Regions from separate parts of the Anaerocolumna sp. genome, predicted to be linked through region 1. Evidence: riboswitches for the same ligand, from Rfam matches in the RefSeq annotation. Region 1 holds a riboswitch; each other region holds the start of a gene.
The links. A riboswitch is a leader RNA that binds a small molecule or an ion and turns the genes downstream of it on or off. The one in region 1 is predicted to bind cobalamin.

Region 1 (5,716 bases):
CCAATCCTGCCAAAGAGCAGACCGCAACGATTACCACAATAATTCCTTCACATAGAGTAACAAAATATCCGGAAGTATCCCCGGTAATCCCGCCAAATTCCTTATAGCAGTGGTAACGGTAGTAACCAAAGACTGACAGTGCCCCGGCAATTACTCCAATTCCTGCCCATAAAGACAAAATTATCAGTACAACGATGCATAGTAAAAGCTGGACATAAAGAGATATCTTCACAATCTTCTCATGGGCTTTGCTGGAGAACAAATACAGCAATCCTTCCTTTTTTGCGTTTTTGAAAGTTACCACACCAATCCCGCATAAGGTACGGGAGAGAAAAAAGCCGATACTCACCACCCCTATTGCCCTGAGACTGTTAATTTCAGAATAAGCTCCCACATACACCAGATAATAGAGAACCAGCTGTATCACAGAAAATGCACCTATATGGGGATCCTTTAATATTTCTAACTTTCTTTCCCGGCTTTGGTAGGAATGAAAGGCATCCATAGAGTCCATAAAGCCATCCACATGAAAGCCTCCTGTAATCAGAAGTGGTATTGCGGTTCCTACCGTTGCATATAGTACTCTTCCTATTGGCAGACTATGGCAAAGCATTCCCCACAATATTGTCACAAACCCAATTACAGCACCCACCCATGGAAAAAAGCAAAGAACATATTTCATGTCCTGGTCTTTCCATTCAAGCTGGGGAACCGGTATTTTGGAATACATTGAAAATGCTATTATAAATGGTCTGATTAATGATCTAATCATGGTTGGTCATGTCCCCCTTTACCGGAACTGGAATGCCTGCCACAACTTCTGTTACTACATCCGCCATGGCTGCCAATTGTGTATTAATTCTTCCCAGCGCTTCTATATAACTCTTTGTTGCAGCTTCATAATCAATACCATCTTCAAACACATTATTGGTAACAATAACTAGGTCACTTGTTTCTTGTGTAAGGATATATATATCTTTACAGATTTTATCAACAACATCTTCCACTGCTTGCACTTCCTCCAACGAAAACATCTCATTTGCTGCAAGGTTTGACATACACTCAAGCAAAACTATTCTATTGCCCTTTTTCATATACGCCAGAGCTTCCATTACATTAACCGGTTGTTCAATAGTTTCAAAACCTTTTCCTGCTCTTAGTATCCGGTGCCGTTCTACCTTTTTTGTACCTTCCTCACCGTATACCTTCATGGTAGCAACATAATATAATGCCGGGTTATCTCCCTTACCGGCCAGGGAAACTGCTATTTTCTCTGCATGGGCAGATTTTCCGCTGCCGCTGCCTCCTGTAATTAATACAAACATAGTTATTTACCTATCCTATTGATATCTTCAAAAGTAACACGGTTATCATATAAGGAAAGTGCCACATCCAGCAATGAAAACATCATCACCGCTCCGGTGCCTTCTCCTAATGCCATCTCAGCATCAATTACCGGATGTAATTCAAGTTCCTTCATAATTTTTACTGCAGCAGGTTCTTTACTCATATGGGAGGGGATAATATAGTCCTTAACTCCCGGAAGGAGTCGTTCCGCTGTTAGTGCTGCGACTCCACTGATCACGCCGTCCATAACCACCGGGATATGGTGAATTGCTCCGCCAATAAAAACACCTGTCAGCCCGGCAATATCATATCCTCCAACGGTTGCCAGAATACGAAGAGCTTCACTCTTTTGAAAGTTATATTGATCCAGTACCTCTTTAATAACTTCCACTTTGTGATCCAAGCCTTCTTTCGTAAGTCCTGCTCCATTTCCTGTAACGTCCTCTACCCTGCATTGCAGCAGCGCCGCTGTCATTGCACTGCTTGTTGTGGTGTTGCCAATCCCCATTTCTCCCGTTGCAAGAAGGTTATAACCTTCTTTTTTACATTCTGCAGCCATTGCAATTCCAGTTTCTATTGCCTTCAGGGCATCTTCCTGGGACATAGCCGGTTCTTTTTTAAAATTCCTGGTTCCATGTGCAATATTACGCTGTATCATACCCGGTATTTCATCTTCCCGATTGATTCCAATGTCTACCGGCAGTATATCCGCTCCGGCTACCTTTGCCATTTTGCAGACAGAAGTATCCCCCATGACCATACTGGAGGCTATAATTGTCGTCATCTCCTGTCCATATTGTGTCACTCCCTCTTCCACAATTCCATTGTCTGCGCACATTACTATTACTGCTTTTTTTGAAATATCAATATGAGTGGAGCCTGTTATGGCCCCAATTTGTGAAAAAATCCTTTCAAACTGGCCAAGTCCCTTTATGGGTTTTGCAATTCCATCCCAGATTTCTTTTACCTTTTCCCTTATTTCCTCATCCGGTTTGTCAATATATAAGTTAGATAATTCTTTCATAATCTCCTCCATTTAAAACACTGTATATTCCATCCACATCCAAATGTTTTCTTAAAGTATCCGCAAGTTTGTCATATTGGGTTTCTTTAAAGCTTTTATAATCCATCATCAGACCACTTTCCAGAGTAAGTCCTTTTCTTTTTGCAAGTCCATTCACTATAACGGAGGCGATGGTTCCTTCATCAAAGATGCCGTGCACATACGTACCATAGATATTTTCTGCGGCAATTCCATCTTCCTTGCCTTGACCATCCAATGTATTTGTCAGACTACATAAGGGCAGGCAGTCTTGTTCCCTCCTGCTGCTCCCCATATGAATCTCATAACCCTGTAATCTCATGCCGGATAATCCGGATAGTACTCCGGATACCTTTCCAAAGCTTCCTTCTACCTGAGTTCGAACCTTTTCTTTCTCCAATACCGTTTCCATTGAAAATAACTCCATTCCACGGATTGATCCTCCCTCCTCTATAGAATGGGGATCTGATATTGTACTTCCTAGCATCTGATAACCGCCACAGATCCCAAATATAACGCAGCTGCCTTTTTGCTTTTTCACTGCTGCTTCCAGTCCATTCTGCCGCATCCATTTTAAATCTCCCATAGTATTCTTACTGCCAGGCAGAATAATCATATCTGGATGATGCAGCTGAGTGATAGAATCCACATACCTTACAGATACTCCTTCAATCTGCTCAAAAACAGAGAAGTCACTAAAGTTTGAGATTCTGGGAAATCTTATAATGGCAATATCTATCTGTGCTTCCTCTTTTTTATCAAATCGGTTGGTAAGGCTATCCTCATCTTCTACAGATATATTCATATACGGAATTACTCCAATTACCGGAATTCCACCTTTATCCTCAAGCATTGTAATTCCGGGATCCAAAATGGATTGATCCCCTCTGAATTTATTAATAATAAGTCCCTTTACCCGAGCCTTTTCACAATCTTCCAAAAGCATCAGGGTACCAAGAAGCTGGGCAAAGACACCCCCTCTGTCAATATCCCCTACTAAAAGCACCGGCGCATTAAGCATTGCTGCCAGTCCCATATTTACAATATCATTTTCCTTTAAATTGATTTCCGCCGGACTTCCCGCGCCTTCAATAACAATAATATCTGCCCGCTTCTCCAGTTCTTCATAAGCTTTTTTAATATCCGGCACCAATTTCTTTTTAAAGGCAAAGTAATCCTTCGCATTCATATTCCCTATTACTTCACCATTAACGATTACCTGAGATCCGATATCATTAGTAGGTTTTAATAATATGGGATTCATTAATACCGAAGGCTTTATTCCCGCTGCCTCCGCCTGCATTACCTGAGCTCTTCCCATTTCCAAGCCTTCCTCTGTAATATAGGAATTTAAGGCCATATTCTGAGATTTAAAAGGAGCAACCCGGTAACCATCCTGCTTAAATATTCTGCATAAACCTGCTACAAGCAAGCTCTTACCTGCATTCGACATAGTTCCCTGAACCATAATTACTTTTGCCATAAAAAAACCTCCATTGCCACTAAGGCATGGAGGTATAAATATAGACATCAAAAAAACGTCTCATTCATTCCAGACCAGTTTCTCGTGGCTGTAGTAGCTTCATCTAAGGCAGGTCTCCTGGCTGAAAGATCATCATTAACGGCAGTCTTCCCGATTAATATCAGTGACATATTTGCCGCAACTCCCTTATCACAGTGACGAGTTCGTACAGGATTTGCACCTGTTTCCCTTTTCATTAGAACCAATATAGAATTCTAACACCTTAAATGTATTGTATTTTTAATAACTGTATTGTATCACAAAAATAATTCTTCTGCCAACTTTTTTGTCCTCATCTTTCGTCAATAGAATCCAGAATTGGCGCATGTTGTCATTTACAATCATATGGTGTATGTGTATAATAATCATGCAGTTAGAAATAAATGTTCATTATAAATGAAGATAGGCCTGTTACTTGGGAAAATCTTGTGTATAATTATTAATAATTCCAGTACTGGTATAGATTATAGAAAGAGGTCACAAAATGAAGAAGAAATCCAAAGGTCACCTGATAAAAACGGTGCTGCCTAATTCCATTGGTGAAGAAATGGGCATAGAGCCCGGTGACTATCTTGTTGCTATCAATGAGGAAGAAATTGATGATGTATTTGATTATCAATATCTTATTAAAGATGAATATATCGAAGTTCTTATCAGAAAAGTCTCTGGTGAAGAATGGGTTCTTGAAATAGATAAGGAATACGACGAGGATCTGGGCATTGACTTTGAGAACGGTCTTATGAGCGATTACCGTTCCTGTCATAATAAATGTATTTTCTGTTTTATTGATCAGATGCCAAAAGGGATGCGGGAAACTCTTTATTTCAAGGATGATGACTCAAGACTTTCTTTCCTTCAAGGCAACTATATCACCTTGACTAATATGTCTGAAAAAGATATCAACAGGATAATACGTTTTAATCTGGCTCCAATTAATATATCCGTTCAGACTACTAATCCTGAGCTTCGCTGCAAGATGCTTAACAACCGTTTTGCAGGAGATGCCCTTAAAAACTTGGACAAACTATATGAAGGTTGTATAGAAATGAATGGCCAGATTGTTTTATGTAAAAATGTTAATGATGGCCCGGAACTTAAAAGATCTATCAACGACCTATCCAAATACCTGCCATTTATGAGGAGTGTATCCGTAGTACCTGCCGGGATAACCAAATACCGTAAGGGTCTTTTTCCTCTCGAATTATTTACTAAAGAAGAAGCTGGTGCAGTAATTGACCTGATTGAAAGTTATCAGCAGGGGCTTTATGATAAATTCGGGCTGCATTTCATTCATGCCAGTGATGAGTTTTACATCATTGCTGAACGGGAATTCCCAGAGGAAGAATTTTATGATGGCTATATACAGTTAGAAAATGGTGTAGGTATGATGAGACTGTTTATAAATGAATTTCATGAGGCATTGAATAAAGTTATTGCATCTGAAGAATACAACAGTTTAAAACTGTCTCTCCACAGAAACATTACAATCGCAACCGGAAAGCTTGCATATAAGACCATGCTCTCCTTTTCAGAGGAAATAATGGAGGCCTTTCCAAATATAAAGATAAATGTAGTTTGTATAAAGAACCATTTCTTTGGTGAAACAATTACCGTGGCAGGACTAATTACAGGGCAGGACCTTATTAAGCAATTAAAGGAGCAAAAGGATAAAGGAACTGATTTAGGTACCAGCCTTCTTATTCCATCCAGCATGCTAAGAACCGGTGAGAATGTTTTCCTTGATGATATCACCGCAGAAGAAGTTGAAAAAGAACTTAAAATAAAGCTTGTCCCAATAGAATCCG
Region 2 (5,716 bases), on a different contig from region 1:
GAAGGAGTACCAAGTATCATGAATCCAGATGATAAAGCTGGATTAGAAGCAGCATTAGGAATAAAAGATGAACAGGGAGCAGAAGTTTCCGTTATATCCATGGGGCCTCCACAAGCAGATGCTGTATTAAGGGAAGCACTGGCTATGGGTGCTGATAATGCTTATTTAGTAACAGATAGAGCATTTGGAGGAGCTGATACCTGGGCAACTTCTTCCACGCTTGCAGCAGCGATTAAAAACTTAGAATATGACTTAATTATTACAGGACGCCAGGCAATTGATGGGGATACTGCACAAGTTGGGCCTCAGATTGCAGAGCACCTTGGCATTGCTAATGTTAGCTATGCAGAAGAAATCAAAGTAGAAGGTAACAATGTTATTGTAAAGCGCCAATACGAAGATACCTATCATATTGTAAAAGCTAAAATGCCCTGCCTAATCACAGCACTTTCAGAATTGAATAAGCCCCGTTATATGACACCGGGGGGAATCTTTGATGCATATCGGGAGAAAGAGGTCATCATATGGGGACGGGGAGATATAACCATTGATGACAGTAATCTTGGCTTAAAAGGTTCACCTACAAAGGTTGCACGGTCTTTCCCTAAGAATGTAAAGGGAAGCGGACAGAAAGTTACTTTGAATCCGGAGGAATCTGCGGAATATATTATTGAAAAGCTTAAAGAAAAATTTATATTGTAACTTTATCAGGAAAATGGGAATATTCCCTTTGCTTATATCAATAGAAAGTGGTGAGTAGAATGGACTTTGAAAATTATAAAGGGATATTTATCTTCGTACAACAAATCGATAATAAAATATCCGGAGTTTCTTTTGAACTCCTTGGAAGAGGAAAAGAACTTGCAGAAGACTTGGGTACAGAAGTCACAGCAGTATTATTAGGATTCGGAGTAGGCGATTTAGTAGATGAATTAGCAGGGTATGGTGCAGACAAGGTAATACTTATAGATGATCCTGCTTTAGAAATTTATACAACGGAGCCTTATGCCCATGCAATGTATAGCGTAATTGAAAAATATAAACCCGAAATTGTACTTTATGGTGCAACCGCAATTGGCCGTGATCTTGCACCTCGCGTATCTGCAAGGGTACATACGGGCTTAACTGCAGACTGTATGAAACTGGAAATAGATGCAGGCAATAAAAACTTAAGAATGACAAGACCAGCATTTGGCGGAAACATAATGGCTACCATCCTATGTCCTGATTTTCGTCCCCAGATGGCTACCGTTCGTCCAGGGGTAATGCAGAAAGCTACACCAAACTTTTATGCAGAAGTTGCTATTGAAAAATATAATCCGGGATTTATACCAAACCACCGATATGTGGAAATACTGGATGTAATCAAAAGGCAAAGTAACAAAATAGATATACAGGATGCTAAAATTCTGGTTTCAGGGGGACGGGGAATGGGAGGTCCTGAGAATTTTAAACTCTTAAATGATTTAGCTGAGGTTCTAGGGGGAGAAGTCAGCGCTTCCAGAGCATGTGTTGATGCTAACTGGGTAGAAAAAGATATACAGGTTGGTCAGACAGGAAAGACAGTAAGGCCCAATTTGTATATTGCATGTGGTATATCCGGAGCAATTCAGCATCTGGCAGGAATGGAGGAATCCGACCTAATCATTGCAATAAATAAAGATGAATCAGCACCTATATTTGATGTTGCTGATTTTGGAATAGTGGGGGATGCAATAAAAATTCTCCCAGTACTTACTGAAAAATTGAAACTTGAAATGTCCGGAAAATAAACAAAGTATCACAAACTTATGGAAAGAGCAGAACTATAAATTGGGAGGATCAAAATGAGATTTAATGAAGAATATGAACAGAAATTAGTTTCAGCTGGGGAAGCGGTAAAAGTAATTAAATCCGGTGACTGGGTCGATTATGGGTGGGCAACAGGTACTCCGGTGGCATTAGATAAGGCTTTGGCAGCCCGCAGTGAAGAACTGTCAGATGTAAAGTTAAGAGGCGGAGTATTATTATGGGCACCGGAAGTATTTAAGGTGGAAAATGTAGCCGAACATTTTACATGGAATTCCTGGCATACATCCGGGATCGAGCGGAAAGCAATCAGTCAGGGATTTGGATATTACAATCCTATGAGGTATTCCGAACTGCCAAGATATTATAGGGAATCTGCCCATCCTGATGATGTAGCCATGTTCCAGGCAGCCCCTATGGATAAGCACGGGTACTTTAACTTTGGACCAAATGCGTCACATATGATGGCAGTCTGTGAGACTTCAAAAAAGATAATTGTAGAAGTAAACGAGAACATGCCCAAGTGCCTTGGAGGATTCGAAAATGGTATTCATATTTCAAAAGTAGATATGATTGTAGAAGGGGACAATCCTCCAATTGCTGAAATGGCACCTTCTGTTCCTGATGCAATAGATGAAGAAGTAGCAAAGTTAATTTTGGAGGAAATTCCAAATGGAGCATGTCTTCAGTTAGGCATTGGCAGTATGCCTGATGCGGTTGGGACACTTATTGCTGCTTCCGACTTAAAAGATCTGGGAGTACATACGGAGATGTATGTTGATTCCTTTGTTGATATCTCGAAGGCCGGTAAAATCAATGGCTCTAAAAAAGCCATTGATACCTATCGCCAAACCTATTCATTTGGTACCGGAACTAAAAAATTATATGACTACATTGACAATAACCCAGAACTTATGAGTGCACCAGTGGACTATGTAAATGATATTAGAACAATTTCTGCTATTGATAACTTTATCTCAATTAATAATGCCGTAGATGTGGATTTATTTGGTCAGGTAAATTCAGAATCCTCTGGAATTAAACATATAAGCGGTGCAGGAGGACAACTGGATTTTGTATTAGGAGCCTATTTATCTAAAGGCGGCAAGAGTTTTATCTGTTGTTCCTCTACCTATAAAACAAAAACAGGAGAAGTAAAATCACGTATTCTGCCTATATTAAATACCGGTTCTATTGTGACCGATACCAGACCGGCCATACACTATTTTGTTACGGAGTATGGCAAGGTGAATCTAAAAGGATTGTCTACATGGCAAAAATGCGAAGCAATTATTTCTGTTGCACATCCTGACTTTAGGGAGCAATTAATTGCGGAAGCAGAGAAGATGAAAATATGGAAAAAAAGCAATAAGGTCTAGGTGAATTTAGGCTTTAGACAAAAAGCTTGGGACTCATTGGAAGATGGGCATTTCCAAGCTTTTATTTATGTTAAAAAATGAGTACTGTTTTCTTCCCATTTAATTACTGATAATGGATATATTATCAGAGAAATACTGCATGCTTACCAAAAAAGAAATTAAATTAGTATTTTACATTAATTTATGGTATATTTTACTATGAAGTTAAATAATTATGTAGAAACAGTTTACAATTAAATAAGTGTTCTATAGGTGAGAAGGTATGTTATAAGAACATCTGCCTCTTAAAATGGAATAAGTTTAGAAACTTAGCAGCTCACTCTACTGTAAAAAGCTACGAAATGTGAATAAGCCACTGGTTAAGTCTGGGAAGGCCACAAAGTAGGTTTGAAGCTTTAAGCCAGGAGACATGCCTATAGATTATACAATCCGACGGTGTGGAAGGAAAGTACTTTAATTCTTATAATTGATGTAGAAAATTATAAGGTTTTAAAAGAATGTCCAAATACTGCCTTCTTGGCAGTATTTTTTTTGCAATACAAATCGCTTTTTTATGGGGTTAATTTCAAAATAGTTATCCTATGCGATTTGATTTTGTATATCCCGCCCGGAAGGTACTCTATCTTACGGGCGTTTTTATTTTGAGAGGGGATTTTATGTCTAATCATGTAAAAACACTGAATAAACGTTCATTCTCTTGAGTGGAGACTAGTCAATTATAAAGTACGGAAAGTGTAAAATTGCTTATGATAAAAATTGTGTATTTAAATTAGAAAGGGAGGATAGCATTGATTAAAAAAGTAATAACCAGGTTAATTTGTTTCCTACTTATGATTAGTTTTCTTTTGTATCCTGTTAATGTTTACGCTCAAAAAAAAGAAAGCGTTCCGGTTACGAATGAGAGGTTAGAGGAAATCATTCAAGATATTATTACATGGGCCAAACAAGGAAATGATGCATTACTAAATTCAATTTTCTTAGAAAGTGCAGGTCAAACAAGCGGAGATTGGTTCCCTATCGGAATAGGAAGGTATGGGTATAAGGAAGAACCCTATGAACCTTATCTAAAGCAAATTACAGAAGTTGTCACAGAGCGATATAAGCAGCCAAATAAACTTCATGCTGTAAAAGCAACAGAATGGCATCGTATTTCTTTGGCAGTATTAGCTATGGGAGGAGATCCTACGAATATTGGATTAGATACGGAAGGAAATCGGATAAATTTAATTGCAGATGGAAGCTATAATTTTGCTGGCCGCAAGGGGATAGACGGACAAGGAATCAATGGTGCTATATGGGCGCTGATTTGTGTGGACAGCTTAGATTATCCTATACCGGATAATGCAAGATACCAACGGGATGACATCATTACTTTAATTACGAAACGTCAGCTTAAAGATGGTGGTTTTGCTTTAGCAGGAATAAAGTCAGATCCGGATATAACAGGCATGGCACTTCAAGCCCTGGCACCTTATGTTAACTCAAATAAAAAGTATCTTGCTTATCAAGAAGAAAAGACCATTTCTCAAATAGTGGAAGAATCATTAAATATATTATCACAATTACAGGAAAAGGATGGAGATTTTACAAGCTGGGGTACCGTAAATGTGGAAAGTACGGTACAAGTCCTAACAGCGCTTTGTTCCCTTGGAATTGATCCGTATAAAGATAGTCGTTTTATTAAGTATAATAATACATTAATTGATGGTATTCTGAAATATCGATGTGATGATGGTGGATTTGCCCATTCTTACCAAACAGATAAGGATAATCCATATGCCCAAGCAGGTATTTCAAATGGAATGGCGACGGAACAGACACTATATGGTCTGGTATCTTATTATCGTTTAAAAAATGGGATGAGAAGTTTGTATGACTTTCGCCCTGAGAAAAGATTAGAAGAAAAAGTAACAGAAGAGAAAAAAACAGAAGAGAAGAAAGCAGACGAGAAAAAAACAGAAGATAAGAAAGCAGAAGATAAGAAAACAAAAGCAGAAGAGAAAAAAAATAGCAATAATAAAAATGAAGATATTAAAAAGACAGAATCAAGTAAAAAGGCAGAACCAGGGAAAAAGACAGAATCAAGTAAACAAACAGAAGCAAGTAAAAATATAGAATCAGGTAAAAATAAAGCGCCAAGCCAAAAAGAGAATATCGATAGCCAAAGAAGTGATAAATCGGATGGTATCAAGACAACCACCCTAACACAGAATGAGAAAAAAGCAAGTAGTGCCCAGATCTATGAAGATATAATTCCTCAAATAGCATTCGAGGAAGGGAAGGGTACTGACAAGATAATAAGTGGGACTAGCAAAGAGAAAGAGGGCTTAACCGATTGTACCATTTCATTTTGCGGGACGGATATCAATAAGCCAATGGATTTTAAAGTTGGAATTAGAAATCAAACGAAGCATTTGGATGAAATCTTGCATCTCTCCAAGGATGCTTTGGGAGTACAGTTAATACATGAAGGGGAACTACCGGGAGAAGCACTTATAGAATTCTCTACTGATTTGGAACAGGGAGAGTATCTTGTCTTTACTTATGAT
Region 3 (5,716 bases), on a different contig from region 1:
CCGGATGGCTATTAATGCGGCTGCCGCCGTAATAAAACCATCAATAACTATGGGTATTCTTGCAGCTGCACCACCAATACATACTCCCACCAGCCCTGCAATATCATAGCCTCCTAGCTTGGACAATACATCAATCGGGTCATCTTTATCCGGCTTGTTTTTTTTAATTGCTTTTTCGATTACCTCTACTTTTCTTTTTAACCCGGCATTGGATAATCCGGCACCTTTGCCAGTTACCATTTCCACCGGCAGTTCCAATAATACCGATGTGACAGCACTGGTTGTAGTGGTGTTTCCAATTCCCATTTCTCCGGTTGCAATAATATTATACCCCTTTTCCTTTAACTCAAATACTGTATCAATTCCTGTTTCTATGGCTTGCATTGCCTGTTGCCTGGTCATTGCCGGCCCATATAGTATATTATTGGTTCCGTATGCAATTTTTTTCGTGTTTGGTAACCTTGTATCTCGGTTTATACCAATGTCAATCGGGAAAACATCTGCTCCGACCTGTTTTGCCATTACGCATGCACAAGAATTCATATCCAGAAAATTTTCTGAAACAATAGCAGTAACCTGGCTGGTTGATTGGGTAACGCCTTCTTCAACTACTCCATTATCTGCACACATTATAACAAGGGCTTTGTTGTCCAGATTTACCTGTTCCCTGCCTGTAATGCCTGCTATTTGTATAATACCATCCTCCAGCTTTCCAAGACTATGCAATGGCTTTGCAATGTTGTCCCAACGTTTTTTACATTGCGCAATAACTGCTTTGTCAGGAGGTTCAATCATTTTTAACACTTTATTATAATACATTAATAAAACATCCTCCAATTTTATGGTTAAGGATATAAGCCTATCACTTTAACTTATCTGCTTTTTATTTGTCTGATTTATTTATTTGTCTGATTCATATTAATTTACTTATATTTTTCACGTATAGTTAAAATATGGAACATAGTACTTCTTTCCAGTCCGGGGATTTTCTAAAATATCAAAATCTACCTCATAAACATCATTTAAGTTCTCTTCTGTAAGAACATCTTCTGTCTTTCCATTACTGCAGATTTCTCCATCCTTCATCATAATGAGCCGATTACAATATGTTGCCGCAATATTAATATCATGAAGTACAGCGATAATTGTTTTCTCCTTCTTTTCATTGAGTTTCTTGAGAGAATCCATCAGCTCAATCTGATGCTTTATATCCAAACTTGAAGTTGGTTCGTCTAAAATCAGCCATTGTGTATCCTGAGCTATGGCTCTGGCAGTTACTACACGTTGGGATTCACCACCGCTTAATGTTGCAACACTTTTATCCTGCAGTTGATAACAATCGGTTAACAGCATAGCTTTTTGTACCATTTCTTTGTCAGCTTCACTTGCATCAGCAAACCTTTTTTGATGTGGTATTCTTCCCATCATTACAATATCATAAGTGGAAAAGGTACTATCCAATACTGTATTTTGTGGAACCAGTGCTATCTTTTTTGCCAAATCTTTTCTTTTATAATTCTTTAGATTGATTTCATCCAGTATGATATTGCCTTCCTCTGCTTCTATGAATCTAAGAATATTTTTCACTAAAGAAGTTTTACCGGAGCCATTTGGTCCAATAATACCGTAAATATTTCCTTTTTCAATCAAACAGTTTAAATTATTCAGAATCGGTTTTTCATTTTTAGGTGGTTGCCAGGAAAGCGACTCCACCACAATTCCCTGTCCTTTTTCTTCATTTAAATTGTTATTCAATGCAGCATCTCCTTTCTCTTATTGCGTTGCAATAAGTAGATAAAATATGGAGTGCCTAACATTGCAGTAATAACTCCAACAGGTATCTCAGAGGGTGCCACTGCATTCCGGGCAATGGTATCGCAAGTAATCATAAAGATTGCTCCCCCTATGCCGGACAAAGGCAATAATACTTTGTGTTTCGATCCACTTATTATGCGAATACAATGAGGAATCACAAGTCCTACAAATCCAATGATACCGCTAACCGATACACAGGCTGCAACTTGAAGGGATGCTGCCATAATAAGTATTTTCTTTATCCAGGCTGTATTAATGCCCAAACTTTCTGCTGTATCATTTCCAGTAGTCAGAACATCTAATTCCCTTGAAAATACAGTTATTACTCCACAACAAATCACAGTGAATACTGCTAAAAACAGCACCCTGTCCCAAGTTGCCCCTGAGAAACTTCCCAGAGTCCACAAATATACTTTTTCAATCTGATCATGATTAAATGTCATTAGAAGGGATATGGTGGAGGAAAGCATGGTGCTAACCACTGTACCTGTTAGTAATATATTTACTACAGGCAGTTTATTACCTACACAGGATAACCGGTATACAATAAAAGCAGTTAGGAGTGCTCCAATAAATGCAAAGGTTCCAATTACTCCAAGACCCAGGAAACCAAATCCAATACCGCTTAACATGGCAATAGTAGCTCCCACTGCTGCTCCTGAAGAAACTCCTAAAATATGTGGATCTGCCAGGGGATTGCGAAACAATCCTTGAAATGCAGCCCCCACTACAGATAAACCACAACCTACAAAACCAGCCAATAAAATTCTTGGCATTCTGATCTGCCATACAATTTTGGGGTAATTCGGATTTACCTTGGTTATCACTGATAAATTAATGAACTTTCCCAAATATGGTATCCGGGAAGCAATTATCTTTAAGCTGTCAGTTACCGATAAATCTGCGGAACCAAAAGAAGCGGAAATGGCAATACATAAAATTAAAATAAATATAAGAATAGTTAGATACCACAAATTATTTTTATTTCTACGTTTTTCTAACTTTTTTACCTCATTTGTTTTCATATGATTTTCTGCCTCTAATATCTTTTTATTAAATTTGGGTACAACAAAAGGGCTTGGAACAGGATAACTGCCGACCATCCGTTCAAAACCCAATTATATTACTTAAACGCTTCTGGATGCATAATTTCAGCTAAGGTTCTTAGACCTTCTGCATTACGGTATCCTTGGCGCTCAAGTATATTTTTATCTATTCCATATACTTGGTCATTCTTTACAGCCGTTAAATCTTTATAATTCTCTGCTGTTTCAAAGTCTGATTTCATATCTTCCGACATTATGATAATATCCGGATCGGCTTCCACCAAACTTTCTAATGTATAGGACCATCCTGACACATCTTGTGCAATATTATTACCGCCAGCCAGTGAAATCATCTGGCCTATGAAGGTATCTCCTCCCGCTGTAAAATCACCAAATTCTCCAAATCCTACAACAAAATATACACTTGGTTTATCCAAATCTTTTATCAATTCTTTCGTCTCATTAATTGATGTCTGCATATCTTTAACAGCTGTTGCAGCTGCTTCATTTACATTAAATATAGTGCCCATTGTTTCAATAATAGAATAAGCACCCTCTATATCATTTTCCGCATATAGAACAACAACCTTAACACCTAAATCCGTTAACTTTTTATTGGAATCTTCATTAAAGTGTGTTGAAGCAATTACTACATCCGGATCTAAACTGATTATCTTCTCAATATCAGGACTTTTTAAGGTACCTATTGACTCTATATCAAGGGCTTCTTTGGGATAGTCGCAATAATCTGTACGTCCAACCAGTCTACTTTCCAGTCCAAGTTGATAAATCGTCTCTGTGATGTTTGGAGCCACTGATACAACCTTCTTTGGTTCTGAATCAAAAGTTACTTCGGTACCTTCTGAATCAGTAATTGTAAGCGGATATTTCGTTTCCTCAGGTAACGATTCCGGCTCTTCCGGTGCCGGTGTTGATTCTGTGTTTTTTTCTTCTACTGATGTCTCTGCCGGATTAACATCTGAGTTCCCAGGAACATTGTCTGTCTTGCTATTACATGCTACAAGACCAAATACTAAAGTCATACAGCATAATATAGCCAAAATTTTACGCAAATATTTCATCATAATCTCCTTCTGCTCTCTCTTCCCCACCGAAAATGAGCGGTTAAATTATATATGGCAGGTTTCCTGACTTATGGTTAACTTACTTACTGCAGTCTTCTCAGATAAATGCATTCTTCTCAATCGAAGCAATACTTCCGGCAGATGATTGAGTGTTCAGACATTTCTCCAATGACTATTACATGCAGCTTTCAAACCAATTACAGTAGCGGGGGCTGTTGTGGACTTAAACCACATTCCCTTTTGACTTTTTCAAAGCACCATATACTAATAATACTTTAATATTATATATGTTATACCATTATAAAACAAGTTAGAAATAATTTATTTTTACATTATTATACTATTCAAGCGTAGCCGGTAAAAAGCGGATATAAATCAACATAAGAGTCTATGTAAATCACATTGATAACATAGTCTCTTCCAATGTGAATATAAGTACACATTTTCTAAAGCTGATAAAATAGAGCATATTATTAAGAAAACAGAACTACATCATGGTATAACACGTTTTTGTTGACCTTTCAAAATTCTGACGTAGAAATAGAATGAGAATGAACGGAGGGTGTATTAAAATGCGCTAAAAGGTCTGTGTAGTTTGACGGGCTCGGTTCTGGTGCGAATTAGAAATGCCAGAAACGGGGGATATGTACGATTCCACAAATTGAAAAGGCTAATTCGCATGGTTATATTAATATACTCATTCTATTCCTTGATATATTTCCTTATAAACATCATCTATATACTTTTGCTCGGACATAATTTCATCATTTAACTTTGATATTTCCTTCCTTTTGCCTTGAATGTCATCTTCAAGCGAAGAAATAAGTGTTGTGGAATCTTCAATGATAGACTTTTTTCTTACCACTTCGTTTCCCACATAACGAGCGGCTTGGAGTGCCTTTTCCTTGCCAAACAACTTTTTCTCATTTTTTACGATAGTTTCTTCCAAATCCGATATATCCCGTTTTATTTGCTGTATCTTTTGGTGTTCTTGCCATATCTGTTTCTCAATTTGGCTAATCGTTTTTTTAATTGCGTCAACCTGATTGTTTAGTGGTGCAATAATTGATTTTTTTTGGTTAATAGCTTGTTCTATTTCTGGGTGCTCTTGAAAATACTGCTTTTCAGCTTCTTTCTTCTTTCTCTCTTTTTCTTCTTTCCGTCTATTCCATTTCTCGCTTTCCGTGAGAAGCCCATCCCTAAAAGTTTTTAGACGTCCGCTTATAGCTTCATTAGTTAATTTGGCACCATAGATTTCATACCGCTCTTCCAAGCCATCTATATAGTTTTGATATTGATTGCAAATAGAACTGACTAAATTTTGAAAATCATCATTATCCTCAATTGCTCTCACGGGAACCGCTATCTTTAGCAATAGTGCGTTATTTGTTAGACCTTCCATAAGATAAACAAAAGATGAATCTGCATTCAATGTGTTTATACTTTTTGACCAAAAATTTGCAGCAGCAAATGATTGAAATATTCGTTTAATGCTTGCTACATCTTCTATTTCAGATGTAGCTACTTGTAGTAAGTCTAATGCTTGGGAAAGATAATATCCATAAACCTCTTTCTTTACCTCATCTTTCTTATCTGTTGGTGAAAATTCAATCGCATTTTTTCCGTTTGATAGAACCTCAGTAATACGAGGGTCGCCGATAATTCCAACCGATTCAATTGATTTCATTTTTATTGTCCATGCTTTATACAATTTCGGGTTAATCTCTAATGCTTCATTGGCATAGTTGAATGCTTCATTACCATTGCCAC

Region 2: it holds a riboswitch for cobalamin, as region 1 does, so the genes downstream of both, RT261_RS12780 (prenyltransferase/squalene oxidase repeat-containing protein) here and RT261_RS18685 (cobyric acid synthase) in region 1, are expected to answer to the same signal.
Region 3: it holds a riboswitch for cobalamin, as region 1 does, so the genes downstream of both, RT261_RS14750 (ABC transporter substrate-binding protein) here and RT261_RS18685 (cobyric acid synthase) in region 1, are expected to answer to the same signal.

Annotation. Positions count from the first base shown of each region.
Region 1 is NZ_DAMAUC010000032.1:23,220-28,935, forward strand. Features, by position in the region: gene RT261_RS18670 (adenosylcobinamide-GDP ribazoletransferase) at 1-772, opposite strand, end outside; gene RT261_RS18675 (bifunctional adenosylcobinamide kinase/adenosylcobinamide-phosphate guanylyltransferase) at 765-1,325, opposite strand; gene cobT (nicotinate-nucleotide--dimethylbenzimidazole phosphoribosyltransferase) at 1,328-2,371, opposite strand; gene RT261_RS18685 (cobyric acid synthase) at 2,355-3,872, opposite strand; cobalamin riboswitch at 3,963-4,152, opposite strand; gene RT261_RS18690 (DUF512 domain-containing protein) at 4,396-5,716, shown strand, end outside.
Region 2 is NZ_DAMAUC010000014.1:83,822-89,537, reverse strand. Features, by position in the region: gene RT261_RS12795 (electron transfer flavoprotein subunit beta/FixA family protein) at 1-702, shown strand, start outside; gene RT261_RS12790 (electron transfer flavoprotein subunit alpha/FixB family protein) at 762-1,772, shown strand; gene RT261_RS12785 (butyryl-CoA:acetate CoA-transferase) at 1,827-3,167, shown strand; cobalamin riboswitch at 3,401-3,598, shown strand; gene RT261_RS12780 (prenyltransferase/squalene oxidase repeat-containing protein) at 3,956-5,716, shown strand, end outside.
Region 3 is NZ_DAMAUC010000019.1:21,996-27,711, forward strand. Features, by position in the region: gene cobT (nicotinate-nucleotide--dimethylbenzimidazole phosphoribosyltransferase) at 1-819, opposite strand, end outside; gene RT261_RS14740 (ABC transporter ATP-binding protein) at 937-1,755, opposite strand; gene RT261_RS14745 (FecCD family ABC transporter permease) at 1,752-2,840, opposite strand; gene RT261_RS14750 (ABC transporter substrate-binding protein) at 2,939-3,946, opposite strand; cobalamin riboswitch at 3,983-4,223, opposite strand; gene RT261_RS14755 (hypothetical protein) at 4,644-5,716, opposite strand, start outside.